DNA from 2 places in the Streptomyces sp. NPDC001393 genome. Region 1 is predicted to be linked to the other one. Evidence: predicted binding sites of a transcription regulator. Region 1 holds the regulator's gene; the other holds the start of a gene.

The links. Region 1 encodes HspR, which represses chaperone genes until heat shock. Its sites were predicted from a motif close to TTGAGNNNNNNNNNCTCAA; they were not measured.
Region 2: dnaK (molecular chaperone DnaK) is a predicted target of HspR. The motif match lies at 2,643-2,661, and genes of this name have one in related genera.

What each region holds. Positions count from the first base shown of each region.
Region 1 is NZ_JBSFIH010000002.1:236,824-251,130, reverse strand. It holds gene ACWC2T_RS04125 (antibiotic biosynthesis monooxygenase family protein) at 1-54, shown strand, start outside; gene ACWC2T_RS04120 (GntR family transcriptional regulator) at 89-349, opposite strand; gene ACWC2T_RS04115 (hypothetical protein) at 480-683, shown strand; gene ACWC2T_RS04110 (hypothetical protein) at 1,423-1,818, opposite strand; gene ACWC2T_RS04105 ((Fe-S)-binding protein) at 2,048-4,330, opposite strand; gene ACWC2T_RS04100 (MraY family glycosyltransferase) at 4,505-5,548, shown strand; gene dnaK (molecular chaperone DnaK) at 5,643-7,490, shown strand; gene grpE (nucleotide exchange factor GrpE) at 7,490-8,161, shown strand; gene dnaJ (molecular chaperone DnaJ) at 8,207-9,379, shown strand; gene ACWC2T_RS04080 (heat shock protein transcriptional repressor HspR) at 9,385-9,834, shown strand; gene ACWC2T_RS04075 (sugar ABC transporter substrate-binding protein) at 10,356-11,462, shown strand; gene ACWC2T_RS04070 (LuxR C-terminal-related transcriptional regulator) at 11,799-12,845, shown strand; gene ACWC2T_RS04065 (helix-turn-helix transcriptional regulator) at 12,808-13,797, opposite strand; gene ACWC2T_RS04060 (LuxR C-terminal-related transcriptional regulator) at 13,794-14,307, opposite strand, start outside.
Region 2 is NZ_JBSFIH010000049.1:6,668-20,974, reverse strand. It holds gene grpE (nucleotide exchange factor GrpE) at 1-577, opposite strand, end outside; gene dnaK (molecular chaperone DnaK) at 580-2,430, opposite strand; gene ACWC2T_RS35445 (DHA2 family efflux MFS transporter permease subunit) at 3,086-4,507, opposite strand; gene ACWC2T_RS35440 (alpha/beta fold hydrolase) at 4,522-5,340, opposite strand; gene ACWC2T_RS35435 (cupin domain-containing protein) at 5,405-5,863, opposite strand; gene ACWC2T_RS35430 (TetR/AcrR family transcriptional regulator) at 5,984-6,616, shown strand; gene ACWC2T_RS35425 (GNAT family N-acetyltransferase) at 6,749-7,321, opposite strand; gene ACWC2T_RS35420 (hypothetical protein) at 7,396-7,539, shown strand; gene ACWC2T_RS35415 (hypothetical protein) at 8,000-8,188, opposite strand; gene ACWC2T_RS35410 (hypothetical protein) at 8,283-8,855, shown strand; gene ACWC2T_RS35405 (acyltransferase family protein) at 9,318-10,397, shown strand; gene ACWC2T_RS35400 (metallophosphoesterase) at 10,865-12,085, opposite strand; partial or broken gene ACWC2T_RS35395 (hydrogen peroxide-inducible genes activator) at 12,399-12,748, shown strand; gene ACWC2T_RS35390 (MarR family transcriptional regulator) at 12,923-13,789, shown strand; gene ACWC2T_RS35385 (roadblock/LC7 domain-containing protein) at 13,850-14,236, shown strand; gene ACWC2T_RS35380 (hypothetical protein) at 14,240-14,307, shown strand, end outside.

The sequences.
Region 1 (14,307 bases):
TCGACCCTGTGGTCCTTCGAGGTGGTCCAGCAGGCGGGGCCGAAGGGGGCGTAGCGCTGCCGCGCGGGGCGCCCCGTCGCCGGATGCCTCATGCGGGCGGTTCGGCAGGTTCGGCGGGGCGCTTCGCCACGAAGGAGCCGAGACCGACCTCGGCTCGGATGAGTCCCTCGGCCTTGAGATGGGCCAGCGCCTTCTGTGCGGTCGAGGTCGCGATGCCGAACTCGGCGGACATTTCGACAACGGAGGGCACGCGGGCTCCCAGGGGGTACTCGCCGCTGGCGATTCGCGTGGCGATGGCCTCGGCCACCTGGCGCCACACCGGGCGAGTGCGGTCAAGCTCGGGGGTCATGCGGTTGACGCTAAAACTCTGCGGTAGACCGCGCGACCGCGGTAGACTGCGGTATACCGCCCAGGCGGAGCCCCGGCGACGGTTGCCGCCGTCCCGAGGCGTGGCCACCAGCTGAATCGGAGCTGATGACGTGACCGACCTTATCCGCCGCCTCGCGGCATGCGTGCGCCTGCTGCTCTTCCCGCCCGGAAGGGAACCCCTGCCGTACCTCGAACTCCGTTGGGTCCAGCCCCCGTTGACGCCCCTGCCCCGTCACCGGAGCCCGTACGGCCTCGACGCTCCCCTCGACGCCACCGCCACCAGGGCCGTACGGCCGTATGTGGAGGCGGCGTGATGGAGGCGCCCCGCCTGCTGCCCTGGGCCGGGTCCGAGGGCAAGTCCTGCTGTCTGATCGGCGACGACCGTGACGGCCCGCTCTCCCGGCCGGCCGATGCCACGGAGTCCGTGCAGCTCGGCATGGGTGGGCAACTTCTCGCCCACGCCCGGGAGATCCTGCCGGACATGCCGCCCGGCGAACTCCGTTTCCTGGCCGAGTGTTTGACGCAGGCGCTCGGCGACGCCCTGCGTGTCGCGGAGCGCGGGGCCGGAGGCGGGACGAGAGCCAGGTGGAGCGGGGCAGACGGTAGGCCTCGTCCTGCACCTCGGACGCGATCTGTGCGGGCCGGGTGAACTGGGGTGCCTTGCCCTCCAGTTCGGTGAGGACGTGCGGAATGCCGCCCGCTTGCGCGCCCGCCGGGAAGCGGGGGACGGCTTGCACGAGCGGTGGCAGTACGGCTCCGGCCAGTCGGTCCGAGAGCTGTGCGTGCCGCGCCCGGTCTCGAAAGGACGGCCGATGTAGGGCAGTTGGGCTGCGGTGTACCAGGCCGGTCCGGTGGTCAACTCGTGGGCGGACGCGGCATGTTCGGCCGCGGTACGCATCAGTCGCTCCTGCCGGGCCTCCGCCGGCGCCCCCGCGTCGGCGGCCAGCAGCGCGTTCCTGACCCGAGGGCCGGGAACGCGCTGACGTGCCTCTGAGGCGTCCGGCGTGCGGCCGGGACGCCTCAGAGGCAGGGACAGCCGTGGTGCGGACAGTGTCACGAGTTGCCGCGACGGCGCGCAACCACCATGGTGCCGGCACCCGCTGCGATCAGAGCGGCGGCCACGCCACCCAGGACCATGTCCCGCGTGTGGTCCTCGGCACCGGTGTGCGCCAGGTGCTGCTTCCCCGGGCGGCCCTCACCGATGTCGTGTCCGTGCTCGTCGTGGTCGCAGTTCTCGTCGTGGTCACCGTGCTCGTCATGGTCACTGTGCTCGTCATGGTCACTGTGCTCGTCGTGGTCGCCGTGCTCGTCGTCGTCGCAGTGCTCGTGGTGCGGCGGCTTCGCCGTGTGCGTGGGATGCAGGGGGTAGGGATTGCCGCTGGCGTACGCGGTCGCCGCGCCTGCCAGAGGTGCGGCGACGAGCGCCGCGACCACGGCTGCTGATGCCACGGCAGATCGCCATCCAGGCGATGTCGTCATCTCTTCCACTCTCCTCGACTTGGGACGCCCGGACTCGGTGAGGGCAGCTCCAATACCTGGATAGTGGAACAAATAGGAAATTGATGGCACAAATAACATGAAGCCGCGCACAAGCCACCGGATGGTGTAGCGCAGACAGCACACCGACGCCCCCCTGCCCGGTGTGGGCAGGGGGGCGTCGTACGGCGTGGAACCGCTGTTACTTGACCGGCTCGGGCTCCGGCTCGCTCTCGGCCTCCGCCTCGCCGGCCGGGTCGACCGGGGTCTTCACCGAGTCGAGGAGCAGCTGGGCCACGTCCACGACCTGGATGGACTCCTTGGCCTTGCCCTCGTTCTTCTTGCCGTTGACCGAGTCGGTCAGCATGACCAGGCAGAACGGGCAGGCCGTCGACACGATGTCGGGGTTCAGCGAGAGGGCTTCATCGACGCGCTCGTTGTTGATGCGCTTGCCGATGCGCTCTTCCATCCACATCCGGGCGCCGCCGGCGCCGCAGCAGAAGCCGCGCTCCTTGTGGCGGTGCATCTCCTCGTTCCTGAGGCCCGGGACCTTGCCGATGATCTCGCGCGGGGGCGTGTAGATCTTGTTGTGGCGGCCCAGGTAGCAGGGGTCGTGGTAGGTGATGATGCCCTCGACCGGGGTGACCGGGACCAGCTTGCCCTCGTCGACCAGGTGCTGGAGCAGCTGGGTGTGGTGGATGACCTCGTAGTCGCCGCCGAGCTGCGGGTACTCGTTGCCGATGGTGTTGAGGCAGTGCGGGCAGGTGGCGACGATCTTCTTCGCCGACTTCGGCTTCCTGGACTCCGCCGTGACGTTGCCGTCCTCGTCGGTCTCCTCGCCGAAGGCCATGTTCAGCGCGGCCACGTTCTCCATGCCGAGCTCCTGGAACAGGGGCTCGTTGCCGAGGCGGCGGGCGGAGTCACCGGTGCACTTCTCGTCGCCGCCCATGATCGCGAACTTCACGCCCGCGATGTGCAGCAGCTCGGCGAAGGCCTTGGTGGTCTTCTTGGCGCGGTCCTCCAGGGCGCCGGCGCAGCCGACCCAGTACAGGTACTCGACCTCGGAGAGGTCCTCGATGTCCTTGCCGACGACCGGGACCTCGAAGTCGACCTCCTTGGTCCACTCCAGGCGCTGCTTCTTCGCCAGGCCCCAGGGGTTGCCCTTCTTCTCCAGGTTCTTGAGCATCGTGCCCGCCTCGGACGGGAACGCGGACTCGATCATGACCTGGTAGCGGCGCATGTCGACGATGTGGTCGACGTGCTCGATGTCCACCGGGCACTGCTCGACGCAGGCGCCGCAGGTGGTGCAGGACCACAGCACGTCCGGGTCGATGACGCCGTTCTCCTCGGCGGTGCCGATCAGCGGGCGCTCGGCCTCCGCGAGAGCCGCCGCGGGGACGTCCTTCAGGGCCTCCTCGGACGCCTTCTCCTCGCCCTCCATGGTCTTGCCGCCGCCCGCGAGCAGGTACGGCGCCTTGGCGTGCGCGTGGTCCCGCAGGGACATGATCAGCAGCTTGGGGGAGAGCGGCTTGCCGGTGTTCCAGGCGGGGCACTGCGACTGGCAGCGGCCGCACTCGGTGCAGGTGGAGAAGTCCAGCAGGCCCTTCCAGGAGAACTGCTCGACCTGGGAGACACCGAAGACGTCGTCCTCGCCGGGATCGGTGAAGTCGATCGGCTTGCCGCCCGAGGTCATCGGCAGCAGGGCGCCGAGGGAGGTCTCACCGGTGGCGTTGCGCTTGAAGAAGATGTTCGGGAACGCCAGGAAGCGGTGCCAGGCCACACCCATGTCGGTCTTCAGGGCGACCGTGATCATCCAGATGAAGGAGGTCGCGATCTTCAGGCCGGCGAAGAAGTAGGTGAGGTTCTGGAGCGTGGAGACGTCCATGCCCTTCAGCCAGGACACCACCGGGTACGAGATGAAGAACGAGGCCTCGTAGCCGTCGACATGGTGCTGGGCGCCCTCCAGGGCGTGCAGCATGAAGATGCAGACGCCGACGATGAGGATGACGGCCTCGACGAAGTACGCCTGGCCGAAGTTGGAGCCGGCGAAGCGGGACTTGCGGCCCGGCTTGCGCGGGTGGCTCAGCTGGCGGATCGCGATCAGCACGAGGATGCCGAGCGTCGTCATCGTGCCGAGGAACTCGACGAAGACGTTGTACGGCGCCCAGTCGCCGATGACCGGCAGGATCCAGTCGGCCTGGAAGAGCTGCCCGATCGCGTTGACGATCGTCAGCAGCAGGGAGAAGAAGCCCACCGCCACGAACCAGTGCGCCACGCCGACGACGCCCCAGCGGTTCATCCGGGTGTGGCCGAGGAACTCCCTGACCACGGTCATGGTGCGCTGTGCGGGGTCGTTGGTCCGTGTTCCGGCCGGCACGGACTGGCCCAGCCGCATGAAGTTGTAGATCTGGAGGAGGGCGCGGCCGAACAGTGCCACGCCGACCACGATCAGGACCAGCGACACGATGATCGCGGCGAGTTGCATTGGGGCTCCTGAGGCGGCCTCGAACTTACTAAGCGGTAACTTATGCAGTCCGTCTGAGACTACCCCCATCTTCCGTCGGGTTGCAGCCGAGCGCGGGGTGATGCGCATCATCCCACGGGTCATCGGATCGTGTTATTCGTACCGAATTGATACTTTCGCCCCTACCTTAGAGCCGTGCTCTACGGGATCGCCGCCGCCACCGCCTCCCTGCTGCTCGCCGCCCTGCTCGCGGCGCTGCTCAGGGTGCCCGCGCTGCGGGCGGGCATCGTCGACCGGCGCCGGCAGCGGCGCCTGCCGCTGCTCGGCGGGCTCGCGGTGGTGTCCGTCACCTGTCTCGTCGCCTGGGTGGGGCAGCGGACCGGGATCGCGCCGCTCGGCGAGGGGGTCGACGAACTGCTGGTCGCCGCCGCCGTGGTAGCCGCGCTCGGCCTGGTCGCCGATGTCTGGCGGCTCCGCGCGCGCGTGCTCGTCGCCGGTACGGCCCTGGCGGCGGCCTGGGTGGTGCCGTACGACGAGACGGGCGTGCTGGGCGGCCTCCTCGCCGTCGGCTGGATCGTGCTCGCCTCCCTGGCCTTCAAGGGGCTCGATCACGCGGACGGGCTGGCCGGGACGGTCGGGGTGGTGACCGCGTTCGGGGCCGGCGCCTGTGCCGCGGCCGAGGTGATGGACGGGCTCGCCGTACTGCTGAGCGTCCTGGCCGCCGCCCTGACCGGCTTCCTGATGCACAACTGGCCCCCCGCGCGGATCGGGCTCGGCGCCTGCGGCTCGCTGTTCACCGGGTTCCTGCTGTCGTCGTCCGTCGTCTTCACGCGCGCGGGGTACGCCCTCCGGCCGAGCGCCGCGGTGGTGTTCTGCCTCGCCGCGGTCGCCGTCGCCGACGCCGTCCTGGTGGTCCTCGCCCGGGGGCTGGCCCGGCGACCGCTGCTGCGGCGTGGCCCCGACCATCTCGCGCACCGGCTGCGCGGGCTCGGGCTCACCCCGGCGGGGTCGGTCGTGCTGCTGGGGGCGGGCGCCTTCTCGGCGGTGCTCGTCGGGGTGCTGGTGCACACCGGGTGGACGGGGGAGGGGGCCGTGCTGTGGGTGGCCGGAGGGGCCCTTTTCGCCGTGCTCGTACTCCTTCGCATCCGTGTCCGTATCCCCGCCCAGACGCCTCGGCGTGGGCCATCGACGCAGGTCAGGGGGCAGGCGACCGGCCAGTTGCGTGTAAGGAACGGATAAGACTTGAGTCTCACCGACTCAGGTCTGTTGACCCAGCGGTGGCCGTCGTGCACACTTGAGTCCGTTCCACTCAAGTCAGCTGGAGGAATCAACCATGGCACGTGCGGTCGGCATCGACCTGGGCACGACTAACTCCGTCGTCAGCGTTCTGGAGGGCGGCGAGCCCACCGTCATCACCAACGCCGAGGGCGCCAGGACCACGCCGTCCGTCGTCGCCTTCGCCAAGAACGGTGAGGTGCTCGTCGGCGAGGTCGCCAAGCGCCAGGCGGTCACCAACGTGGACCGGACCATCCGCTCCGTCAAGCGCCACATGGGCACCGACTGGAAGATCCAGCTCGACGGCAAGGACTTCAACCCGCAGCAGATCTCCGCGTTCATCCTGCAGAAGCTGAAGCGGGACGCCGAGGCCTACCTGGGCGAGAAGGTGACCGACGCGGTCATCACCGTCCCGGCGTACTTCAACGACTCCGAGCGTCAGGCGACCAAGGAGGCCGGCGAGATCGCCGGTCTGAACGTCCTGCGCATCGTCAACGAGCCGACCGCCGCCGCGCTGGCCTACGGCCTCGACAAGGACGACCAGACCATCCTGGTCTTCGACCTCGGTGGCGGCACCTTCGACGTGTCCCTGCTGGAGATCGGCGACGGCGTCGTCGAGGTGAAGGCCACCAACGGTGACAACCACCTCGGTGGTGACGACTGGGACCAGCGGGTCGTGGACTACCTGGTCAAGCAGTTCCAGTCCGGCCACGGCGTGGACCTGTCCAAGGACAAGATGGCCCTGCAGCGCCTCCGTGAGGCCGCAGAGAAGGCCAAGATCGAGCTGTCCTCCTCCACCGAGACCTCGATCAACCTGCCCTACATCACCGCGTCCGCCGAGGGCCCGCTGCACCTGGACGAGAAGCTCACCCGCGCCCAGTTCCAGCAGCTGACGGCCGACCTGCTGGAGCGCTGCAAGACGCCGTTCCACAACGTCATCAAGGACGCCGGCATCTCCATCAACGACATCGACCACGTCGTGCTCGTCGGTGGCTCCACGCGTATGCCCGCCGTCGCCGAGCTCGTCAAGGAGCTGACCGGCGGCAAGGAGGCCAACAAGGGCGTGAACCCGGACGAGGTCGTCGCCATCGGCGCCTCGCTCCAGGCCGGTGTCCTCAAGGGTGAGGTCAAGGACGTCCTGCTGCTCGACGTCACCCCGCTGTCCCTCGGTATCGAGACCAAGGGCGGCATCATGACCAAGCTGATCGAGCGCAACACGACCATCCCGACCAAGCGCTCGGAGATCTTCACCACGGCCGAGGACAACCAGCCGTCGGTGCAGATCCAGGTCTACCAGGGCGAGCGCGAGATCGCGGCGTACAACAAGAAGCTCGGCATGTTCGAGCTGACCGGTCTGCCGCCGGCGCCGCGCGGCGTCCCGCAGATCGAGGTCTCCTTCGACATCGACGCCAACGGCATCATGCACGTCACGGCGAAGGACCTCGGCACCGGCAAGGAGCAGAAGATGACCGTCACCGGCGGCTCCTCGCTCCCGAAGGAAGAGGTCGACCGCATGCGCGAGGAGGCCGAGCGCTACGCGGAGGAGGACCACAAGCGCCGCGAGGCCGCCGAGGCCCGCAACCAGGGCGAGCAGCTGGTCTACCAGACCGAGAAGTTCCTCAAGGACAACGAGGACAAGGTCCCCGGCGAGATCAAGACCGAGGTCGAGGCCGCGGTCGGCGAGCTGAAGGAAGCCCTCAAGGGCGAGGACACCGCCGAGATCCGCACCGCCACCGAGAAGGTCGCCGCCGTCTCGCAGAAGCTGGGCCAGGCCATGTACGCCGACGCCCAGGCCGCGCAGGCCGCGGGCGGCCCCGAGGGCGCTGCTCAGGGCGGCAAGGCCGCTGACGACGACGTCGTGGACGCCGAGATCGTGGACGACGAGCGCAAGGACGGTGCCGCGTAATGACGGAGGAGACCCCGGGTTTTGACGAGAAGCCCGACGTCCCCTCCGGCGCCACCCCCGACGACGCCGAGTCGAAGGCCGCTCCCGAGAAGGGGGCGGCCCCGGCCGGGGACGGAAACGAGAACGCGGGTCTGGTGGCCCAGCTGGACCAGGTGCGCACCGCGCTGAACGAGCGCACGACGGACCTCCAGCGCCTCCAGGCCGAGTACCAGAACTACCGCCGCCGGGTCGAGCGGGACCGGATCACGGTCAAGGAGATCGCCGTCGCGAACCTCCTGACCGAGCTCCTGCCCGTGCTCGACGACATCGGCCGCGCGCGGGAACACGGTGAACTGGTCGGCGGCTTCAAGTCGGTCGGCGAGTCGCTGGAGACCGTCGCGGCCAAGATGGGCCTGCAGCAGTTCGGCAAGGAGGGCGAGCCCTTCGACCCGACCATCCACGAGGCCCTGATGCACAGTTACGCGCCGGACGTCACCGAGACGACCTGCGTGGCGATCCTGCAGCCCGGGTATCGCATCGGCGAGCGCACCATCCGCCCCGCGCGGGTGGCCGTCGCCGAGCCGCAGCCCGGCGCGCAGACCGCCAAGGCCGAGGGCGCCGAGGACACGACCGAGGCGAAGCAGGCCGGCGCCGGCGACAACAAGGAGAACGGTGGCCCGGACGAGGGCTGACGTGAAGACACCCACGGGGAAGCCGAGAAAGGGGGTACGCCGGGGATGAGCACCAAGGACTTCATCGAGAAGGACTACTACAAGGTCCTCGGCGTCCCCAAGGACGCCACCGAGGCCGAGATCAAGAAGGCGTACCGGAAGCTCGCCCGCGAGTTCCACCCGGACGCCAACAAGGGCAACGCCAAGGCCGAGGAGCGCTTCAAGGAGATCTCCGAGGCGAACGACATACTCGGCGATCCCAAGAAGCGCAAGGAGTACGACGAGGCACGCGCCCTGTTCGGCAACGGCGGCTTCCGCCCCGGGCCGGGCGCCGGCGGCTCCTTCAACTTCGACCTGGGCGACCTCTTCGGAGGCGGCGGGACCACCACCCAGGGCGGAGGCTTCGGCGGCGGACTCGGTGACGTCTTCGGGGGCCTGTTCAACCGCGGCGGCACGGGCACGACCCGGACCCAGCCGCGCCGCGGCCAGGACATCGACACCGAGGTCACGCTGAGCTTCACGGAGGCCATCGAGGGCGCCACGGTGCCCCTGCGCATGTCCTCCCAGGCGCCCTGCAAGGCCTGCTCGGGCACCGGCGACAAGAACGGCACGCCGCGCGTGTGCCCGACCTGCGTCGGCACCGGGCAGGTCGCCCGGGGCTCCGGCGGCGGCTTCTCGCTCACCGATCCCTGCCCCGACTGCAAGGGCCGCGGCCTGATCGCCGAGCACCCCTGCATGGAGTGCAAGGGCAGCGGCCGCGCGAAGTCCTCGCGCACCATGCAGGTCCGCATCCCGGCCGGGGTGACCGACGGCCAGCGCATCCGGCTGCGCGGCAAGGGCGCGCCCGGCGAGCGGGGCGGCCCGGCCGGCGACCTGTACGTGGTCGTGCACGTCGGCGCGCACCCGGTGTTCGGCCGCAAGGGCGACAACCTCACCGTCACCGTGCCGGTGACGTATCCCGAGGCGGCCCTCGGCGGCGAGGTGCGGGTGCCGACCCTCGGCGGCCCGCCCGTCACCCTGAAACTGCCGCCCGGCACGCCCAACGGCCGCACCATGCGCGCCCGGGGCAAGGGCGCGGTCCGCAAGGACGGCACCCGCGGCGACCTGTTGGTCACCGTCGAGGTGCGTGTGCCCAAGGACGTGTCGGGGAAGGCTCGTGAAGCGCTCGAGGCGTATCGCGAGGCGACCGCGGGCGAGGATCCGCGGGCGGAGCTGTTCGAGGCCGCGAAGGGAGACTGAGAGAGATGGACGGCCGTCGACGAAACCCGTATGAACTGACCGAGGAGACCCCGGTCTACGTCATCTCGGTGGCGGCCCAGCTCTCCGGACTCCACCCGCAGACGCTGCGCCAGTACGACCGGCTGGGCCTGGTCTCCCCGGACCGCACCGCCGGGCGGGGCCGCCGCTACTCGGCCCGCGACATCGAACTGCTCCGCCAGGTGCAGCAGTTGTCGCAGGACGAGGGCATCAACCTGGCCGGCATCAAGCGGATCATCGAACTGGAGAACCAGGTCGCCGCGCTGCAGTCCCGCGTCGCGGAGCTGCAGGCGGCCCTGGACGGCGCGGCGGCCGCGATGCAGCAGCGCGAGGCCGCCGTCCACGCCTCCTACCGCCGCGACCTGGTCCCGTACCAGGAGGTCCAGCAGACCAGTGCGCTGGTGGTGTGGCGGCCCAAGGGGCGGCAGCAGGACTGAGGGGAACACGGTGAAGGGGCCCGCGGGAGACCGCGGGCCCCTTCGGCGTTCCGATGTCACCGCAGGTGTTGCCGCCGTACGACCAGAGCGCCGGGGCGATGTCCTCGACCGTGAAGACGAAGGTCTCACCGTCGGGCGGTGGCGGTGTCGGACACCGGCGACAGCCACGACCACCGCCACCTCCTACACCGACAGCCCGCTCGGTCTCGCGCCTGGCTGGGTTTATTCGGTCCTCTGGTCGAGTCGGGAAAGCGGCGCACGGCCGCCGGTGATCACGACTCGCGGTGAACCGGGTTGGTTGTACCGATCTTTGCCGACCCATGAACTGCCTTTGAATGGAAGGTCCGTAAAGAGAGTTTGGAGGTGATTCCGCTGCCCCTTCACAGAGTCAGCTGAGCGTGGTGTTGCGGACTCGTTAAGTAGTTCTTCTTGACGGCGGGTGTGGCCTCCGCGTTGTCTTTTCAGACACCTGGGTCGTATAGCAGCCCTACGTCCGGAACGCACCTGAAGTGAGCCCCCGAATGCGTCGTATCGCCATATCCGTGGCCGCATCCACGATGACCCTCTCGCTCGCCGGCTGTGGCATGTTGGGAGCGACGGGGAGCGGCGCGAGCGCGAGCCCGAGCAAGGGCGGCGACATCACCGTGGGCCTGCTGCTGCCGGAGAAGGCGAACACCCGTTACGACAAGTTCGACTACCCCATCATCCAGAACAAGGTGGCCGAACTGACGGGCAAGAAGGGCCGGGTCGAGTACGCCAACGCCGACGCGGACGCCACCCGGCAGGCCTCGCAGATGCAGAAGATGATCGACGAGAAGGTCGACATCATCATGGTCGACGCGGTCGACTCGCACGCGATCGCCCCCGAGGTGCAGAAGGCCAAGGACGCGGGCATCCCGGTCATCGCCTACGACCGCCTCGCCGAGGGCCCGATCGACGCCTATGTCTCCTTCGACAACGAGCTCGTCGGCGAGGTGCAGGGCCGCACCCTGCTGGAGGCCCTCGGCTCGAGCGCCGACACCTCCAGCAAGGTCGTCATGGTGAACGGCTCGCCCACCGACCCGAACGCCAAGCAGTTCAAGCAGGGCGCCCTCTCCGAGCTGACCGGCAAGGTGACGATCGCGGCGACGTACGACACCACGGACTGGAAGCCGGAGCTCGCCGAGACCGAGATGGCCAAGGCCATCGCCGCGATCGGCAAGAACAACATCGCCGGTGTCTACGCCGCCAACGACGGCATGGCCGGCGGCGTCATCAAGGCCCTGAAGGCGGCCGGCGTCACGAACCTGCCCCCGGTCACCGGCCAGGACGCCGAACTCGACGCGGTCCAGCGGATCGTCGCCGGTGAGCAGTACATGAGCGTCTACAAGGCCTACCCGGACGAGGCCGAGGCCGCCGCGCAGATGGCCGTCGCCAAGGTCCATGGCCAGGACATCCAGTTCGACGCGCTCACCCAGGACAAGGTCGACAGCCCCACCACCAAGAGCATCCCGTCCAAGCTGATCCAGCCGGTCGCCCTGACCAAGAGCAACATCAAGTCCACGGTCATCGCGGACGGCATCTACACGGTGGCCGACATCTGCACGCCCAAGTACAAGGCGGCCTGTGCGGCGCTCGGCCTGAAGTAGCGCGCCACAGCGGGCCGGGGTTCCGCGAAGTGCTCCCGCCCCGCGCCACCCCCGTGGGCGCGGGGCACGGCCCCGGCGGGGCGGGGGGGGGGTGCCGGGCCGGGGCCGGTCCGGGTGCTGGAGTGACACCCGGGGGAAGCGGGACCAACGATGCCGTGACGCGGTCCGCCCCACCACCATCAGCTTGTTGCAATGCGAGGGGCGGAGCCTGCCCGATACCCGGACATAACGCCGTTTTACGGCGGCCCTGTTGCGGAGAGCCGTGTTGCGGACCCGGTCGGCGCCCGCGCATAGTTGCGCTGCGGAAGTGGCAGCACACCGGGGGTGAAATGGGCGATGGCCGGGCGCGGGGCGGAGGAACATCCACACGGCGCCGACCGACTGTGCGCGGCCGGCGACCGGGTCTATTCCCGGGCCGTACGCCGGGGTCGCGTGCCGCGCACTGATGCCGAGGCGGTGCCCTGCCTGCTGGAGCTGGCCCTGCTGCACCCGGACCCCGACGACATGGACTGGCTGGTGCCGACCTCCCCGCAGGAGGTCATGACCAGGCTGCTGCGCGGGGTCTACGACGAGGTCAGCGAGAGCCAGCGCCGGGTGGGCTCGGCGGTGGCCGCCTTCGAGTGGTACGCCGGACTCGGCCGTCAGCTGGGCGCCCTGGCCGCACCGGCCGAGGGCAGCGCGATCCGGGTGCTGGACGGGCTCTCCCGGATCCAGGCCGCGATGGACGAGGCGACCGAGGCGTGCACCACCGAGGTGCTCACCGTGCAGCCCGGCGGCATCCGCCGGGAGGCGGAGCTGACCGAGGGGCTGCACCGGGCGCTGGCCCTGCGCGGCCGCGGGGTGCGCATGCGCGACCTGTACACGCATGTGGCCCGGCACGGCCAGGGCCTGCTCAACTACCTGGAGCTGATGGGCGACACGGTGGAGGCCCGCACCCTGGACGAGGTGATCGACCGGCTCATCCTCTTCGACCGCACGGTGGCCTTCATCCCGGCCAACGCCGACCGGACGATGGCCCTGGAGCTGCGCCACCCGGCCCTGGTCGAATACCTGGTGACGGTCTTCGAGCGGCTCTGGCGCCTGGCCATCCCGCTCACCGCCCCGCTGCCCGACACCGGCATCGAAGGCATCTCGCACCGCGAGCAGTCCATCGCCGCGCTGCTCGCCGAGGGCCACCAGGACGCCGTCATCGCCGAGCGGCTCGGCATCAGCGTGCGCACCTGCCGCGCCCATATCGCCCGGCTGTCGGAGACCCTCGGCGCGGCCAGCCGTACCCAGCTGGGCGTCCGGATCGCCCAGGTCGGCCTGGACGGCCACCGCGGCTCCGGGCTGCCGGCCGGCGCGCTCACGGCTCCTGATCAAGAATCCCCGAGCGTGCGATGAGATAGCCCAGCTGGGCCCGGCTGTCGCTGCCGAGGGTGGCGGCGAGCTTGGCGATGTGCAGCCGGGCGGTGCGGATGTTCATGCCCAGGCGGTCGGCGATGACGGCGTCGGTGTGGCCCTCGACCAGGAGGGCGGCGATGGAGCGCTGGCGGGGCGTGACGCCGTTCACCGACGGCGGCTGCACCGCCTTCGGGAACATCGGCGTGGCCAGCCGCCACAGCCGCTCGAAGGTCGTGACGAAGTACTTGATCAGCGCCGGGTGGCGGACCTCCAGGGCGAGGGTGCCGTTGTCGTCGGCCGGAAGGAAGGCGACCTTGCGGTCGATGACGATGAGCCGGTCCGGCACCTCGTCCAGGCTGCGGGCCTCGGTGTCGCCGCGCCGGAAGTGCTCCAACGGCCCGTACACCTCCGGCACATGGCGCAGGGTGTGCTGGTAGAGGGTGCGGATACGGCCGCCGCGGTCCAGCAGCGCCTGGTCGCGCCGGAACGCGGTGTCGCGGGCCGTCTCTCCGCGCGGCCCGGTGAGGCCGGCGTGCGGCTGGATGGTCAGGGACTCCTCGGTGGCGTCGACCATCGCGTCCGTGATGGCCCGGTTGATCTGCTCGGTGCCGCTGAGCAGGCGCAGCATCGCCGGCTCGGTACCGGTGCCGGGCGGCTGCCCCACGCCGATCCGCAGGAGCGGCCCGAACCGTTCCACCAGCCTCTCCTCGCGCCGCCGTTCCTCGGCGACCCGGGCCGCGGAGGCGCGCAGCAGCCGGTGCAGGGCCGCGGCGGGCGCCACCGGTTCGAGCAGTCCGACGTCGTCCAGGACCGGGTGGAGCAGCCCGAAGTCGGTGAGACAGGGCACCTCGGCGGCATCCCCGGCGGGTATCCACCCCTCCCGCAGGGCCCGTTCGTACACCTCCTCACCGGCGGCGCACAACTCCTCGACCCCGTGCTCCTGATGCGTCACGCGCTCATCTCCCCCCGCTCGTCGAGAATGCCGGACTGCCCGATGAGATAGCCCAGTTGGGCGCGGCTCTCACTGCCGAGCGCGGCCGCGAGCCTGGCGATGTGCAGCCGGGCGGTGCGGACGTTCATGCCGAGCCGGTCGGCGATGACGGCGTCGGTGTGGCCCTCGACCAGGAGGGCGGCGATGGCGCGCTGGCGGGGCGTGATGCCGCCCAGGGAGGGCCGCTGGACGGCCTGGGGATACATGGGGGTGGCCAGCCTCCAGAAGCGGTCGAACGCGGTGGCCAGGTAGGCGACCAGCGGCGGATGGCGGATCTCCGCGGCCATGGTCCGGTCCGCGGTGGCGGGTACGAAGGCGACCGTCCGGTCGAGGACGATGAGGCGCTCGGGCACCTCGTCGAGGGTGCGCACCTCGACATCGCCGTCCAGGATCTCGTAGTGGGCGAGAACGGCCGGGTCGTGCCGGGTGGTGTGCTGGTAGAGGGTGCGCATCCGGCCGCCCCGCGACAGC
Region 2 (14,307 bases), on a different contig from region 1:
GTAGTGGTTGCTGGTCGTGCTTGTGTGGGGCGGGGCAGAGTGACAGGCCAGCGGTTCCTTCTACGGACCCCCGGTCAGGTCGGGGTTCCCCGCGATCGGGGCTGAGCGGGTTCCTCGCGGGAGGAGCCGGTCCGGTGACCTCCACGTGAGCCGGACGCAGAAGCCGGTCACCGAGCCGGTAGCCGGGGCGCAGGATCTTCGAGCAGATCAGCTGCTCGGCGTGCGGGGAGACGTCATGGGTCACGGCGTCGTGGCATGCCGGGTCGAAGAGGTCGCCCTCCTGCCCGAACGCGACGAGTCCCAGGGATCCGAGCTGCGTCCGGAGGGTGTCGGTGATGTCCTTCAGGCCCGGCGTCATGGGCTCGTGAGCGCAGGTGCGGTCGACGGCGTCCAGGACGGGGAGCAGGGCGCGCAGGACGTTGGCCACGGCGATCTCGCGCACGGCCATGCGGTCCCGGCGCACCTGCTTGCGGTAGTTGTCGTACTCGGCCTTCACCCGCTGCAGGTCTTCCGTGCGCTCCTGGAGCAGGCGCTGCAGCTCGGTGGGGTCCGTGTTCTGCACTCGGCTGTTCTCCATCGTCAGCCCGCCTCCCCCTTCTCGTCGTCGACGATCTCGGCGTCCACCACCTCTTCGTCCGACCCCGAGGCGCCCGGAGCCTGTCCGCCAGTGGGCTGTTCGGCGCGCGACCGCTCGTACAGCGCCGTGCCGATCTTCTGCGCCGCCTCGGCCGCACGTTCCATGGCCTGCCGGATCGCCGCCGTGTCCTCGCCCTTCAGCTTCTCCTTCAGCTCATTGATCGCGTTCTCCGTCTCGCTCTTCGCGTCCGCGGGGATCTTGTCGGGGTTGTCCCTGATGAGCTTCTCGGTGGAGTAGACGAGCTGTTCGGCTTGGTTACGGGTCTCCGCGGCCTCGCGGCGCCTGCGGTCCTCCTCGGCGTGCTGCTCGGCCTCGCGGACCATGCGGTCGATGTCGTCCCTGGGCAGCGCCGAGCCGCCGGTGACGGTCATCTTCTGTTCCCTGCCGGTGCCGAGGTCCTTGGCCGAGACGTGCATGATCCCGTTGGCGTCGATGTCGAAGGCGACCTCGATCTGCGGCACGCCGCGTGGCGCCGGCGGCAGACCGGTCAGCTCGAACATGCCGAGCTTCTTGTTGTACGCGGCGATGTCCCGTTCGCCCTGGTAGACCTGCACGGTCACCGAGGGCTGGTTGTCCTCGGCGGTGGTGAAGATCTCCGAACGGCGGGTCGGGATCGTGGTGTTGCGCTCGATGAGCTTGGTCATGATGCCGCCCTTGGTCTCGATGCCCAGGGACAGCGGGGTGACGTCCAGCAGCAGGATGTCCTTGACCTCGCCCTTGAGGACACCGGCCTGCAGGCTGGCACCGACGGCGACGACCTCGTCGGGGTTGACGCCCTTGTGCGGGTCCTTGCCGGTCAGCTCCCGCACCAGCTCCGTCACCGCCGGCATACGGGTCGAACCGCCCACCAGGATCACGTGGTTGATGTCGGACACCTTGATCCCCGCGTCCTTGACCGCGTTGTGGAACGGGCCCTTGCAGCGTTCCAGCAGGTCCGACGTCAACTGTTGGAACTGGGCGCGGGTGAGCTTCTCGTCCAGATGCAGCGGGCCCTCGGCGGAGGCGCTGATGTACGGCAGGTTGATGTTGGTTTCGGTCGCGCTGGACAGCTCGATCTTCGCCTTCTCCGCCGCCTCCCGCAGCCGCTGCACGGCCATCTTGTCCTTGGCCAGGTCGACGCCGTAGCCGTTCTTGAACTGCTTGACCAGGTGGTCGACGATCCGCTGGTCCCAGTCGTCGCCGCCGAGGTGCGTGTCGCCGTTGGTGGCCTTGACCTCGATGACGCCCTCGCCGATCTCCAGCAGGGACACGTCGAAGGTGCCGCCGCCCAGGTCGAAGACGAGGACCGTCTGGTCGTTCTCCTTGTCCAGGCCGTACGCCAGCGCCGCCGCCGTCGGCTCGTTGATGATCCGCAGCACGTTCAGGCCGGCGATCTCCCCGGCCTCCTTGGTCGCCTGCCGCTGGGCGTCGTCGAAGTAGGCCGGGACAGTGACCACCGCATCGGTGACGTCCTCGCCCAGATACGCCTCCGCGTCCCGCTTCAGCTTCTGCAGCACTCGCGCGGAGATCTCCTGCGCGGTGTACCGCTTGCCGCCGATGTCACCGTGATCCGGAAACCGCCAACCGTGATCGCCCATGTGCCGCTTCACGGAGCGTGCGGTGCGCTCCACGTTGGTCACGGCCTGCCGCTTGGCGACCTCACCGACGAGGACGTCGCCGCTCTTGGCGAAGGCCACGACCGACGGCGTGGTCCTCGTCCCTTCCGTGTTGGTGATGACGGTGGGCTCACCCCCCTCGAGGACCGAGACCACCGAGTTCGTCGTACCCAGGTCGATACCGACCGGACGCGCCATCTGGGCTCACCTCCTCGTCTGTGCCCCGCCGACCAGGGTCTTTGTGCACACGCAGCCGAGTACCCGCCGGTGCGGCCCGCGGACCGTGCCCAGGCGTCCCGCCGTAACTCGGTCGCACCCGTCCGAACGTCTCGCCGCGGCGGTGTCTCTGGGTATCCGACCCTTCCGGCTGCGGTTCCCGACCAAGTTTGCCTCTACTTCGATATACAAACTTGAGCGTATGATTGTCAATCCAGTCAGGTGTTGCGGTGTGGGGCGGGCAGCTGGCGCCGCGGGGAGGCAGTGGAGGGCTGGCGGGTAGGCGTACACGTGGACGACCCGTGGTGTGGCCGGGATCCTCGGCCGTCACGGAAAGTAGCCGGTGCGCCGCGCTCCCGGGGCGGGTCGGTGGTCTGGTCGAGCAGGACGAACGTGCTGTCGGAGTGGACCAGGGGACAACGTGTCGTCGGAAAGATCCACCAGGTCGTACCAGTCGCCGCAGGCGGTGCAGCGCCGCCGTCGCCCAGGTCGACGCGCTCGCCGAGGGCGTTGGGACTCGCGGTGGCGGTTCATGGTCTGCCTCGGCGCCTGTGGTCCGATGCGGACGGAAGGGCTGGCCGGCCTCCGCCGTCGGGGCGTGGACCTCGACAGCCTGGGGATCTGGCTCCACCGGCGGTCACCCCGCGGTGTCCGCCGTCGCGCGCGGCGGGCTGGGTTCGAGGTGGACGGCGACGCGTTCGGCGGTTGCGGCGGCCCAGTGGCCGGTGGTGATGGCGCCCAGTGCCAGGATGGCCGCTCCGCACCCGGTGATGATCCACCAGGCCGCAGGCCGCGCGCCGGAGGCGACCGCGGAGCCGATCACCGCGATGCCGAGGGAGGATCCGACCTGACGGCTCGTGGCCGCAACCGCGGCGGCGACCCCGGCCTGGGCGCGCGGCATGCTGGACACCGCCGTGTAGGTGATCGGGGCGTTGACGAAGCCGAAGCCGAGACCGAACAGTGCGTACGTGACGTCCAGCAGGATGTCCGAGGGGTGGGCGGAGCGGGTGGCGGCGATAGCCAGTGCACCGCTGGCGGCGATGCCGGCTCCCGCGACAAGCAAGGGAGTCCGTGGACCGCGGCTTTCCACGATCCGGCCGGACAGCGGTGGGCACACCAGGGACAGGACCGCCATCGGCAGCAGGTGCAGCCCGGCGCCCAGGGCGCTCAGCCCCACCACCCGTTGCAGATAGAGGGCGTTGGCGAACAGGAAGCCGCCGAGCGAGCCGAACGCGAGGACCGCTGTCGCGGTGGCCCCGCTGAAGGGTGCGCTGCGGAAGAGCCTTGGCTCGATCAGCGGTTCGGCGCGCCGATTCTCGTACGGCACGAAGGCGGCGAGCGTGCCCGCCGCGACGATCAGGCAGGCCAGGATCGGCGGCGCGGTCCAGCCCTCGCCGGGCGCTTCGATGATGGCGTACGTCAGCGTGCCGAGCAGGACGATCACCAGCAACTGGCCCACGGGGTCGGTGCGTCGGGCCGCCGGCGCGCGGGACTCGGGCACGAACAGTGCGGCGAGCGTCAGCGCGGCCAGCCCGATCGGCACGTTCAGCCAGAACACCGCCCGCCATCCGGCCGATCCCACCAGTACGCCACCCAGAACCGGCCCGGCCGCCATGCTCAGGCCGACCACTGCGCCCCAGACGCCGATGGCTCGTGCGCGCTCCCGTGGTGCGGTGAAGGTGTTGACGAGGATGGCCATGGCGACGGGGGTGAGCATGCTGCCGCCCACCGCCTGCACCATACGGAAGACGACGAGCCAGCCGGTCGTGGGCGCCAGACTGCACAGGGCCGATCCGCCGGTGAAGAGCACGAGACCGAGCTGGAAGACGCGCCGCCGTCCGAGGCGGTCGGCGGTGGCGCCGGCCAGGGTCAGCAGCGAGGCCAGGACGATGGTGTACGCGTCGAGCGTCCACTGCAGCCCGGAGACCGACGAGTTCAGGGACCGCTGCATCGAGGGGAGCGCGACGTTGAGGATGGTGACGTCGAGGCTGACCAGCAGCACGCTCAGGCAGCAGACGGCCAGGACGGGGGCGCGCCGCCCCGGTACGTGATCGGGCACGTGGGCTCCCGTGTTCAGTCGGTGGGCCGATGGGTGGCGTGGGCCTCGGCGAAGTCCCATACCAGGGGCAGGAGTTGCCCGGGAGTCTCGATCTGGGGCATGTGACCGGTGCGGGGGAGGAGTTCGAACCCGGCGCCGGGGATGGCGGCGGCGTACGCACGTCCGTACTCGGTGTCGACGACCTGGTCGCTCTCGCCCCAGGCGACGAGGACGGGGCACGTGACCTTGGCCAGGCGCTCGCGCAGGGTGGGGTCGGCCATGGCGTGCGGGCCCGAATAGACCTGCAGCGCAGCCCGGTTGGTGGCCGCGACGGCGCGCTGCTCGTCGGAGAACGTGCTGGGGTCGATGCGGAACTTCTCGACGTCGTGGAAGGAGAGGGCGGACAGCTCGGCGGGCGTCAGGGTGAAGGGGTCGGCGACCGGGTGGCCGGGGACCTGGATGCCGGCGGCGTTGACGAGGACGACGCCGCTGATCCGGTCACTGCCGAGCAGGGCGATCTCGGCGGCGATCCATCCGCCTATGGAGTTGCCGACGACGGTGACGTCCTCCAGGCCGAGTTCGTCCAGCAGTCGTACGTAGAGCTGGGCGAGGGTGGGCACGTCGGTGAGCCAGTCGGGCCGGGCGGTGCCGCCGAAGCCGGGGTGGACCGGGGTGATGACCCGCGCCGACCGCTGTTCGGCGAGGAGCGCGGCGAACCCCGTGACGGTCTGCGGACCGCCGCCGCCGTGCAGGAGCAGGAAGGGATGGCCCTCGCCCCGCTCGTCGACGGTGAAGCTCAGGTCGACGTCGCCGGAGTCGAGGGTGAGGTTGATCGTTCGGGCGGTGCTGGTCATGGCAGTCTCCAAGTCGATGTCTGGCGACGGGGGGGGGTTGACGGGGGGTTGCTGACGCGGGCCGTCACGCGTAGTCGGTTGCCGGCACGGTGGCGTACCGGCTCATCACCTGGACGGTCGCCTGCGGGGTCAGCTCCCGGCCGGCGGCGATCATGTCCCGCAGGTCGCGGAAGTACTGCACGTACAGGTCGGGCGTGAAGGTGTTGAGCATCACCGCAGGCTCGTCGCCGAGGTTGGCGAAGGTGTGCGGGGCACCGGGCGGGATCATCGCGAGCGTGCCGGCCGGCGCCACGTGGGTCGTCTCCCCGACGGTGAAGTGCACGGTGCCGGAGACCACGTAGAAGCCCTCGTCATGCTGGGCGTGGCGGTGCTGCGGGGGTCCTGCGGTGTGCGGGGCGAGGGTGATCTCGCCGATGCCGATCCGGTGCCCGGTGGTGCTGCCGTCCTCGAGGATGCGGATCTGTGCCGGTCCCAGACGGATCGTCTCGCCGTCGTCCGGGCCGACCACGGAAACCTCGGTCATCGCCATTCTCCTTCGTGAGAGCTGACTCTCACGAAGGAGATTAGAGGACGGAGTCTCGTCATGCAAGTGAACTCTCACGATGAGAGCTGCCAGTGATAAGGTGGGGACGGATGGGCGGGCATGAAAGGGGACGTACGGGTGGCGACGATGCAGACGGGCACCGGCCGTAGCAATCAGAAGAAGCGCACGCGTACGGCGATCGTCGAAGCCGCCCGTGAACTCATCGGCACGGGCGGCGAGGTGACCATGCCCGCGATCGCGCGCGCGGCCCTGGTCTCCGAGGCCACTGCCTACCGTTACTTCCCCGACCTCCCCTCGCTGATCAGCGAGGCCCTGGCCGGCGCCTGGCCGCCCCCGGCCGAGGCGCTCGCGCCGGTCGCGGACTCCACCGATCCCGTGGAACGGGTCGCCTTCGCCTGCGAGTTCCTGTTGCGCGGCATACTTCGGCGGCAGGGAGCGGTGCGCGCCATGATCGCAGCCACCATCACCCGCCCCGAGGCGGCGGCCGCCAGGCCGGGCATCCGGTTCGGGTTGATCGACCTCGCGCTCCTGCCCCTGGAGGAGACACTGGGGGTGACGGATCCGGAAGCCCTCGCCCAGCTCAAGCGGGACCTTGCCGTGGTCGTCAGCGCAGAAGCCCTCTTCTCCCTCACTGACCTGTGCGGCCTCGGTCCCGACGACGCCATCGCCAGTGCGGTACACACGGCGACGACACTCACCGAAGCCGCACAGCGGAGGATTGCACGAGGCTGAGCCGAGCGCGGAGGCCTCCGAAGCACCCGTTAGGGAGTTGCTCCCCCGGCCGGCTGGCGCTCGAAGCGGCCTGCCCTGACTCTGAATCCGATTGGCGCCGGCCTGCGGCTGAGCAGCCTTACCGAGTGGATCTCAGGCATCCCTGCGTCGTATGTGCAGATGGCCCTCGCGGGGAAAGGACGGCGGCGCCGCGGGCAGGACTGTGTCGAGGCCGTACCGGCTCTTGTGCGCCACGCGGCACGAGGCCGGGTTGTCCACCTGGTGCAGGAGTTCCAGATGCTCCAGCGTGCCGGCCCCCAGGACGTCGAAGGCCCAGCCGGTGAGAGCCTCCACAGCGCGCGGCGCCACGCCCCGCCCGCGGGCATGCGCCGCGGTCCAGTAGCCCACCTCGGCCGACGGTTTGCCGGAGGCTACCTCCTTGAGGACCACATGGCCTACCAATCCCAACTGCCCGTGGGGCAAATCGGGTTGCGCTTCAAGAACCGCGAACCCGAACCGGTCCCCGGCTGCCCAGCCTCGCTCCTGGCCCCGAACCCACCGCATCGCATCGCCCTCGTTCTCTACGGCAGAGCTGGTCCAGTGGCGCAGTGCGGGATCCTGGAACACGTCGACGAGGGCAGCAACGTCCTCCATGCACCAGGGACGAAGGACGAGGGCGGGAGCGGACGGCGTCGCGCCCGCATGCAGGATGACGATGTCGTTCACCTGCCGATCCTATGCGGCAGTGTTCCGCCCCCACGCCGACGATCCCGGCCCGCTGCCGTTCCATTCGGATCGGCTTGGTGCGAAGTCGGGGCGATGCCCGCCGCCAGGGCGGGGCCGACCCGGTCACGGACGACTGCAACGAGGTCGCGCCGCAGGCCCGTGGTGTCGCCTTGTGCCTGTTCCGCCGCCTGGTCCTCGGCCATCCGCCCGCACGCTGACGCGGAAATCCGGGTCCGCGGCCCAGTTCGGCCCACTCCGCCCTTTACCAGTGAGCCCACGCTCGGCCACCACGGTCAGCAGCGCATGCCGCAGGCGCAGGACGCGGATGTGGCGTAGAGGCGGTAGCCAGCCGGGCTGCGGCCCGTCGGCGCCACGATCCCGCGATCGGAGTAGAAGGCCCGGCCCGAGGCGGCGCTCGCGGAGGCCGAACGCACGGCTGAGGTGCGCCGCAGCCTGCCGAGGAGCGGCGCTCGCACAGTGACCGGCGCGACGGAACTGACGACGGCCACCGTCCGCCTCACCCTGGGCGAAACGGGCCCGGGCCCGCGCCTTGGCCGTGGCCGCCCACGCGCCTGCCTGGTCGGCTTCGGCGGCCCCCGTGCGGAGCGACTGTGGGCACGGCGTTCATGGTCTCGGCTGATCGCCCGGGCGGCCGGTCCGGCCCCGGATCCCTCACGGTCAGGCCGTGGCCTCGACCAGCCGCGTTATGCCGGGCTGGTCGGTCACGCAGCCCACCAGGCCGAGCGTCCGGGACAGCGCCAGGTCCCGCTCGTCGTCGACGGTCCGGACCATCACGTCGCTGCCGGCGGCGCCGCACTCCTCCGAGTGGGCCCGGTTCAGTGCCCCGGGTCCGGGGCCAATGGTCAAGACTCCGCCATGTGACATCAGCGGCTGAGAGCGCGCGAGTTGTCCGACGTACTGAGGGAGGAAGAGATGGCGACTCCTGACGAAGGGCAACTCCGTGATCCCGCAACGCATCGTTCTGGCCTCGGTCGCAGGACTCGCGTCCGCGTTCCTGCTGGCGGCATGCGGCTCTTCGAACGACAACGCCTCCAGCATGAACTCCGGCAACGCCACACCTGTCGCCACGGCTGCGTCGGATCCCGCGAGCTCCGCACCGGCCACCTCCGCACCTGCGGACAGCGGCAACTCCGTCAGTGGGCACATGGCGACGACCACCCTGCTGATGGCCAAGGCGGTGAAGGGGATGGGCAGTGTGGTCACCGACGACAAGGGGATGACGCTCTACCGCTACGACAAGGACCAGGCGACTCCCTCCAAGTGGACGTGTGCCGGTGCGTGTACTCAGACGTGGATGCCGGTCATGGTGCAGGGCTCCGTACGGACCATGGGCGTGGAGAAGAGCCTTCTCGGCACGGTTCACCGCAACGGCATGAAACAGGTCACCCTCGGCGGCTGGCCGCTGTACCGGTACGTGGGCGACACCAAGGCCGGGCAGATGAACGGTCAGGGCAAGGGCAGTCAGTGGTACGCCGTCACCCCGACCGGCCACAAGTCCGTCATGACTGGCTGACCGGCGATCCTGGCCCGAGCCGGTTGCCCGCTCGTCAGGGCCGCTGGCGTCAACCTGCTTCCGCCCAGGGCTCATGGGGGCCATGGAGGAAGCGGAAGCCAGGCGGATGCAGCACGCGCGGGCACTGGCGGACTTGTGACACAGGGACACGGCGCGGATCACTGTCGAATTCGAGCCGGTGTGCCCCCGTTCCTGGTCACGGCAGCCCAGAGCGTATGAGCGCGGGCCCCAGCCCGGCGAAGCGCTGATCATGTCGGATCGCCTGTTGAACCGCTCAGCCGGAGACTACGTACCGGTCCCTGTGGACTGCACCCGTGCCGCAGGCGGCGTGCGGCAAGCGGTGTCCGGAAGAAGGGTCGAATGATTTCAGTGGACTCGAGTCGTCCGGTCGACAGCGCTGTCGAATCAGCCGCTCCCACCGGGCAGGGGGAGAGGGAGAGCGGAGCACCTGTCCGGCGGCAAGTGCTGGGCCTGGACGGCCTCCGCGGCCTGGCGGCGTCGTATGTGGTCCTGTTCCACTGCTGGTTGTACACCTTCCCGGGCTACCCCCACAGTTCGGCGCCTCCGTGGCTGGACGGACTGATGTTCGGGCGCCTCGCAGTCGTCTTCTTTCTGGTGCTGTCCGGCTTTTCCCTGGCACTCTCCTCGGCGCATGACGGTTGGCGGTCGGGCGGCGTCGGCCGATTCCTGCGCCGACGCGCCTGGCGCATCCTGCCTCCGTACTGGGCGGCACTGGCCATGAGCCTGATCATTTCGTGGCTCGTGGTACCGGCTTCGCATGTCGGACCACCAACGGGTGCGTCAGTCCTTGTGTACGGCGCCGTTGTTCAGGACATGGTCGCCGCCCCAACGCCGAACGGTGCATTCTGGTCGGTCGGAGTGGAGGCGGAACTCTATCTCCTCTTCCCTCTTCTCCTGTTCGTCCGACGGCGGTGGGGCGCGACGATCCTGGTCGCGTGCGTGACGCTTCCGGTGATCGCCCGTGGGCTGATGGCGATTGACGCATCCCCTGCGGAGGGTGACAACTGGCTTGCTCCGCAGCTTGCTCCCGTGTTCGTCGCAGGGGTGGTTGGCGCAGGAGTCGTCGCTGCGTCGAACAGGGTTCAACGCCTGCCATGGGGATGCTTCGCCGTCCTGGCCGCCTTGCCTGTCCTGGCTCTCGGCTTCATCCAGGGTTCCGTTTGGACGGTGAACCACTACTTCTGGGTGGATCTCGCCATCTCTCCGGCCATGGCGATGTTGCTTTCCGCGGTTGCCACCGGCAGACCCGCCATCCTCGTACGGCTGCTGACGGCGCGTCCCATCCGAAGTCTCGGTGGCTTCTCCTACAGTCTCTACCTGATTCATCTTCCGATCATCATGGTCATAACTCGCCGAATAGCACCGAATTTTGTGTCTCCCCGGCTTCCCGTCTTCGGGTTCACTCTTGTCCTGGGCCTGCCGGTTGCGGTATTCGGGGCGTGGTTGTTTTCCCGGATCTTTGAAATGCCCTTCAAGCGCAACAGATCCTGGAAATCCTTGATCGCACTGGCCGGGAGGTAGTGGGTCCAGCCGTCGTTGGCTGGGTCGGGCGCGCCGGGTTCTCCTGGTTGCAACGATGCGCGAGGAGCTGCTCGGCCAGCGCCCGCGCGGATAGGACCCGGGTTGGTGTCGGGGCGGGTGGCTCCGGCCGCCAGGGCTCCGTCGATGAGCAGCAGGAGTTTATCGGCGGCGTGGACGGGTTGGTGATGGCCGAGCCTGACGAGCTCGTCTGCCACCGTTCTTCTGCTCGCGCTCGAAACGTTCCACGGTCTGCAGCTATAACCGCTCCCGCGCGGCCCTCTCGGCGCTCTCGGCGTCGGTGACCCGCATAAATCGTGGCAACGTGTGGCTCGTCGGAGCCGTCGGCCCGGGGATGGTCCGGATCCTGTTCTCGGCGAGACGAGCCTGGTCATCTGGTGCCGCCGCACCCCTCAGCATGAGGACAGCTCCAGGCCGATGTGTCGGCCCGCGGACCGCCCCGTCCTCGTCTACGGCGAGGTCGGCGGGTGCGGGGAGCGGAGCACGAGCAGGGTGATCTCGCTGGGGGCGAAGACGCGGAACGGCGGGCCCCAGAAGCCGGTGCCGCGGCTGGTGTAGAGGAGGGTGCGGGTGCCGTGGTGGCTGAGGCCGGCGAGGGCGGGCTGGTCGATGCGGACCAGGTGGTGGAAGGGCCAGATCTGGCCGCCGTGGGTGTGGCCGGAGAGCTGGAGGTCGATGCCGGCGGCTGCCGCCCGGTCGATGAACTTGGGCTGGTGTGCCAGGAGCAGGACGGGCAGGTCGGGGTCGGCGCCGTTCAGGGCTCCGGCGAGGTGGGCGCGGTGGCCTGCCAGGCCGGAGGACTCGGCGGTGACGTCGTCCACGCCGGCGACCACGAGGGTGTCGCCTCCGCGTTCGAGTAGCAGGTGGCGGTTGCGCAGTGGTTCCCAGCCCAGCTCGTCCATCAGGTCGACCCAGCCCTGGGCCTCGCTGTAGTACTCGTGGTTGCCGGTGACGTATACCCGGGCCCGGGTGGCCCGCACCGTTCCGAGTGGGGCGGCCTGGGCGCGGCGGCGTTCGGCCGTGCCGTCCGCGATGTCGCCGGTATGGCAGACCAGGTCGGCTTCCAGGGTGTTCACTGTCTCGCACACCCGTGCCGACCAGCGAGTGCGATCGAGGGGACCGTAGTGGGTGTCGGTGATGAGGACGACGCGGGTGCCGTCCAACCCGGCACCCAGTCGCGGGAGTTGTACATCGAGTCGGCGCACGCGTGGTACGCGGCGGGCCTCGGCGTACCCCCAGGCGAGCAGTACGGCGGTTGTGCCGAGGACGGCCCACGTGACGATTCGTGCCCGCTCCTGGCCCCCGCCGACGTCGGCCAGGGTCAGGGCGAGCCGCAACAGCACGCCGAGCAGAACGGACCAGGTGAACAGAACCCAGCTGGTGCCCAGCAGTGTGTCACCGATGATCGCCGCCCAGTCCTGCTGGCGGCGGCCGTGGCCGCGCACCATCGCGAGCGGCATACCGGCGAGGCCGAGGGCGAACAGGGCGGTGCCGACCAGCGTGACGGGCAGCGGCCAGTGCTGGCCGCTGTGCAGGAGCACCCAGCAGGGCACGGCCCACAGCAGGACGGGGGCGATCAGGGGGATGTAGCGCATCAGGCGGTGCAGTCGGTTCTGCCGCGGTGCTTGCGCCTCACTCTCGGCGGGCTGGGTGTTGCTGGTTGCGGTCACGCTTCCCCTCCCTGACCAGGCTGCCGTCTTGCGCACTGTATCCGGTCGCCCTGGGGCCGGCCGGACCGGCGCCCATGGGCGCCGGTCCCTTGGGGCGAAGGGTTCTCTGCGGGATGGCAAGACTCCGCAGCAGACACCTCCCTTGGCAGGAGCCGCGATCAGGGCGCTACTGCCCGGGCTCGGTGCTGCCGCCAGTGGAGCGCGCGCCGGCGGGACGTTGGCCCAAGCCGATGATGGTGAAGCTACGTGGCTTCTGGTGGCCGGTCAGCGGACGGCATTGAACTTCGCACGCCCCTCGTGCCCGCAGGCCATGCAGCGCGAGGGCCAAGTGCTCGACGGCTTCACCTCCGGCCGTCTCGCCCTGCTGTTGCCGGCAGTCCCGCTCGAGTGCCCGGAGTCGTCGAACTCCCCTTGTCCGGCGAGGACTTCATGCTGGTCACCCGCCCAGCCTGTCGACGCTGGTCCAGCTGGTCGCCGGCGGCCTCGGCTGCACCCTGCTCCCGCGCACCGCCCTGAAGCTGGAGACCACCCGCAGCAGCCCGTCGGGTCAGCCTTGCGATGAGGGCGGGCGCGGCCCGGTCCGCCGAGTACGAGGAGCTGGCGGCGGCCCTGCGCGGGGTGCTGCGGTCGCTGCCGGTGCGGGTGCTCGGCCGGGACGTCTGAGCCTGCCAATCGATCAAATGAGTGTCGAACAAAGCGATGTGAACGGCTCGAAACTCCAACTTCCGTCACTCGGGATCAGGTGGGAAATCTTCGGCTGAAATATGCCGATCGGCTGATACACATACCCCCTCGGTGCGACACGTCAGGCGTCTGTGCGAAATGTGAAGGGGAGCGATGGATCACGGCGGGCTCGCGCACGCGCTGACCGCGTGTGAGCGTGACGGATTCACGGGGGAGCTGCGCGTGCCGGGCAGCCCCGGCGGCGCCTTCCATCTGCGGTGCGGACTCGTCGTGGCGGCCGAGAGCCCCGGCGCGCCCGGCGCCGAGGCGCTGCTCCTGCGCTCCAAGCGCATCGACGGCCAGCAGTGGGCGGAGTTGGTGCGCGAGTCCGGGGCGCGCTGGCCGGCCGCCGGACTGATCGCGCACGGCTACGCGGGGGCCGCCCAGCTCCGGGTGGTGTGCCTGCTGGCGCTGCGGGATGCGGCCTTCGCCGTGGTCGCCGGGCGGGTGGACGCCTGCGAACGGGTCACCCGCACCGAGCCGCACGCCCCGGTAGCCGTCGGCGAGCGGCCCGCCCGGCTGCTGGAGGATGCGGTGCGCAAGGTGGCCGCCGTGGACGCGCTGCCGTACCCCGTGCGCCCCGACCGGGAACGACCCCTGCCCATGGCCTCGCCGGAGCAGGCGTGCACCCCGCTGCGACGGGAGGTGCTCGCGTACGCCGACGGCCGCCGTACCGCCCGCGACCTCGCATTCCGCACCGGCCGCGGGGTCTACACGGTCACCGTGGAGGTCGCGCGGATGCTGAGCGACGGGCTGCTGGAGTGCGCGGACCCGCTCGCCCACGCCCCGCTCCTGGTGGCGCCCGAGGCTCCTGTCGTACGGCACCGCGAGCAGTTCCCGCCGGAGCCGGAGGCGACCGACGCCGCCGAACTGCCGCGCCGCGCACCCGGTGCCAGCGGCATCACCGAAGTCCTCGTCCCGCCGACGAGCGGGGCGGGGTGGAAAGGGTTCTTCCGGCTGCGCCACGGAACCGCTGGATGACAGGGGTCCATCGATGGCCGCGACGGTCGAACCGACAGGTAAAACAAGGGAGTTGAGCACATGGACCACGAAGCCCTGGCGCGGGAGATGCGCGGACTGCGCGAGGAGGTGACCGGAATCACCGACACGGCCCTCGCGGCGGCCGACGGCATGCTGATCGCGGCCGACACCGCGGAGTCGATCGACCCGGAGGGGCTCGCCGCGCTCGCGGCGGCGGGCCTGGGCCTGGCGCGCCGCACCGCTGCCGCCACGGCGCGCGGAGCGCTGCGCCAGACGGTGACGTACGGCAGCCATGGCTGCGTCGCCTTCTACGCCGTCGGTGACACCGCCCTGATGGTGGTCCTCGGTGACGAGGGGATGGACGTGAACCGCCTGCACCGGGCGACCCACCCGGCCCTCGACCGCATCGGATCGATCCTCACCGAGAAGACGCCAGAGGGGGTGTGACGGATGGCTACGAAGCGCTTGACGGGTTTCTCCGACCAGGTGATGAGTCTGGTCAAGTCGCTGCGCACGGA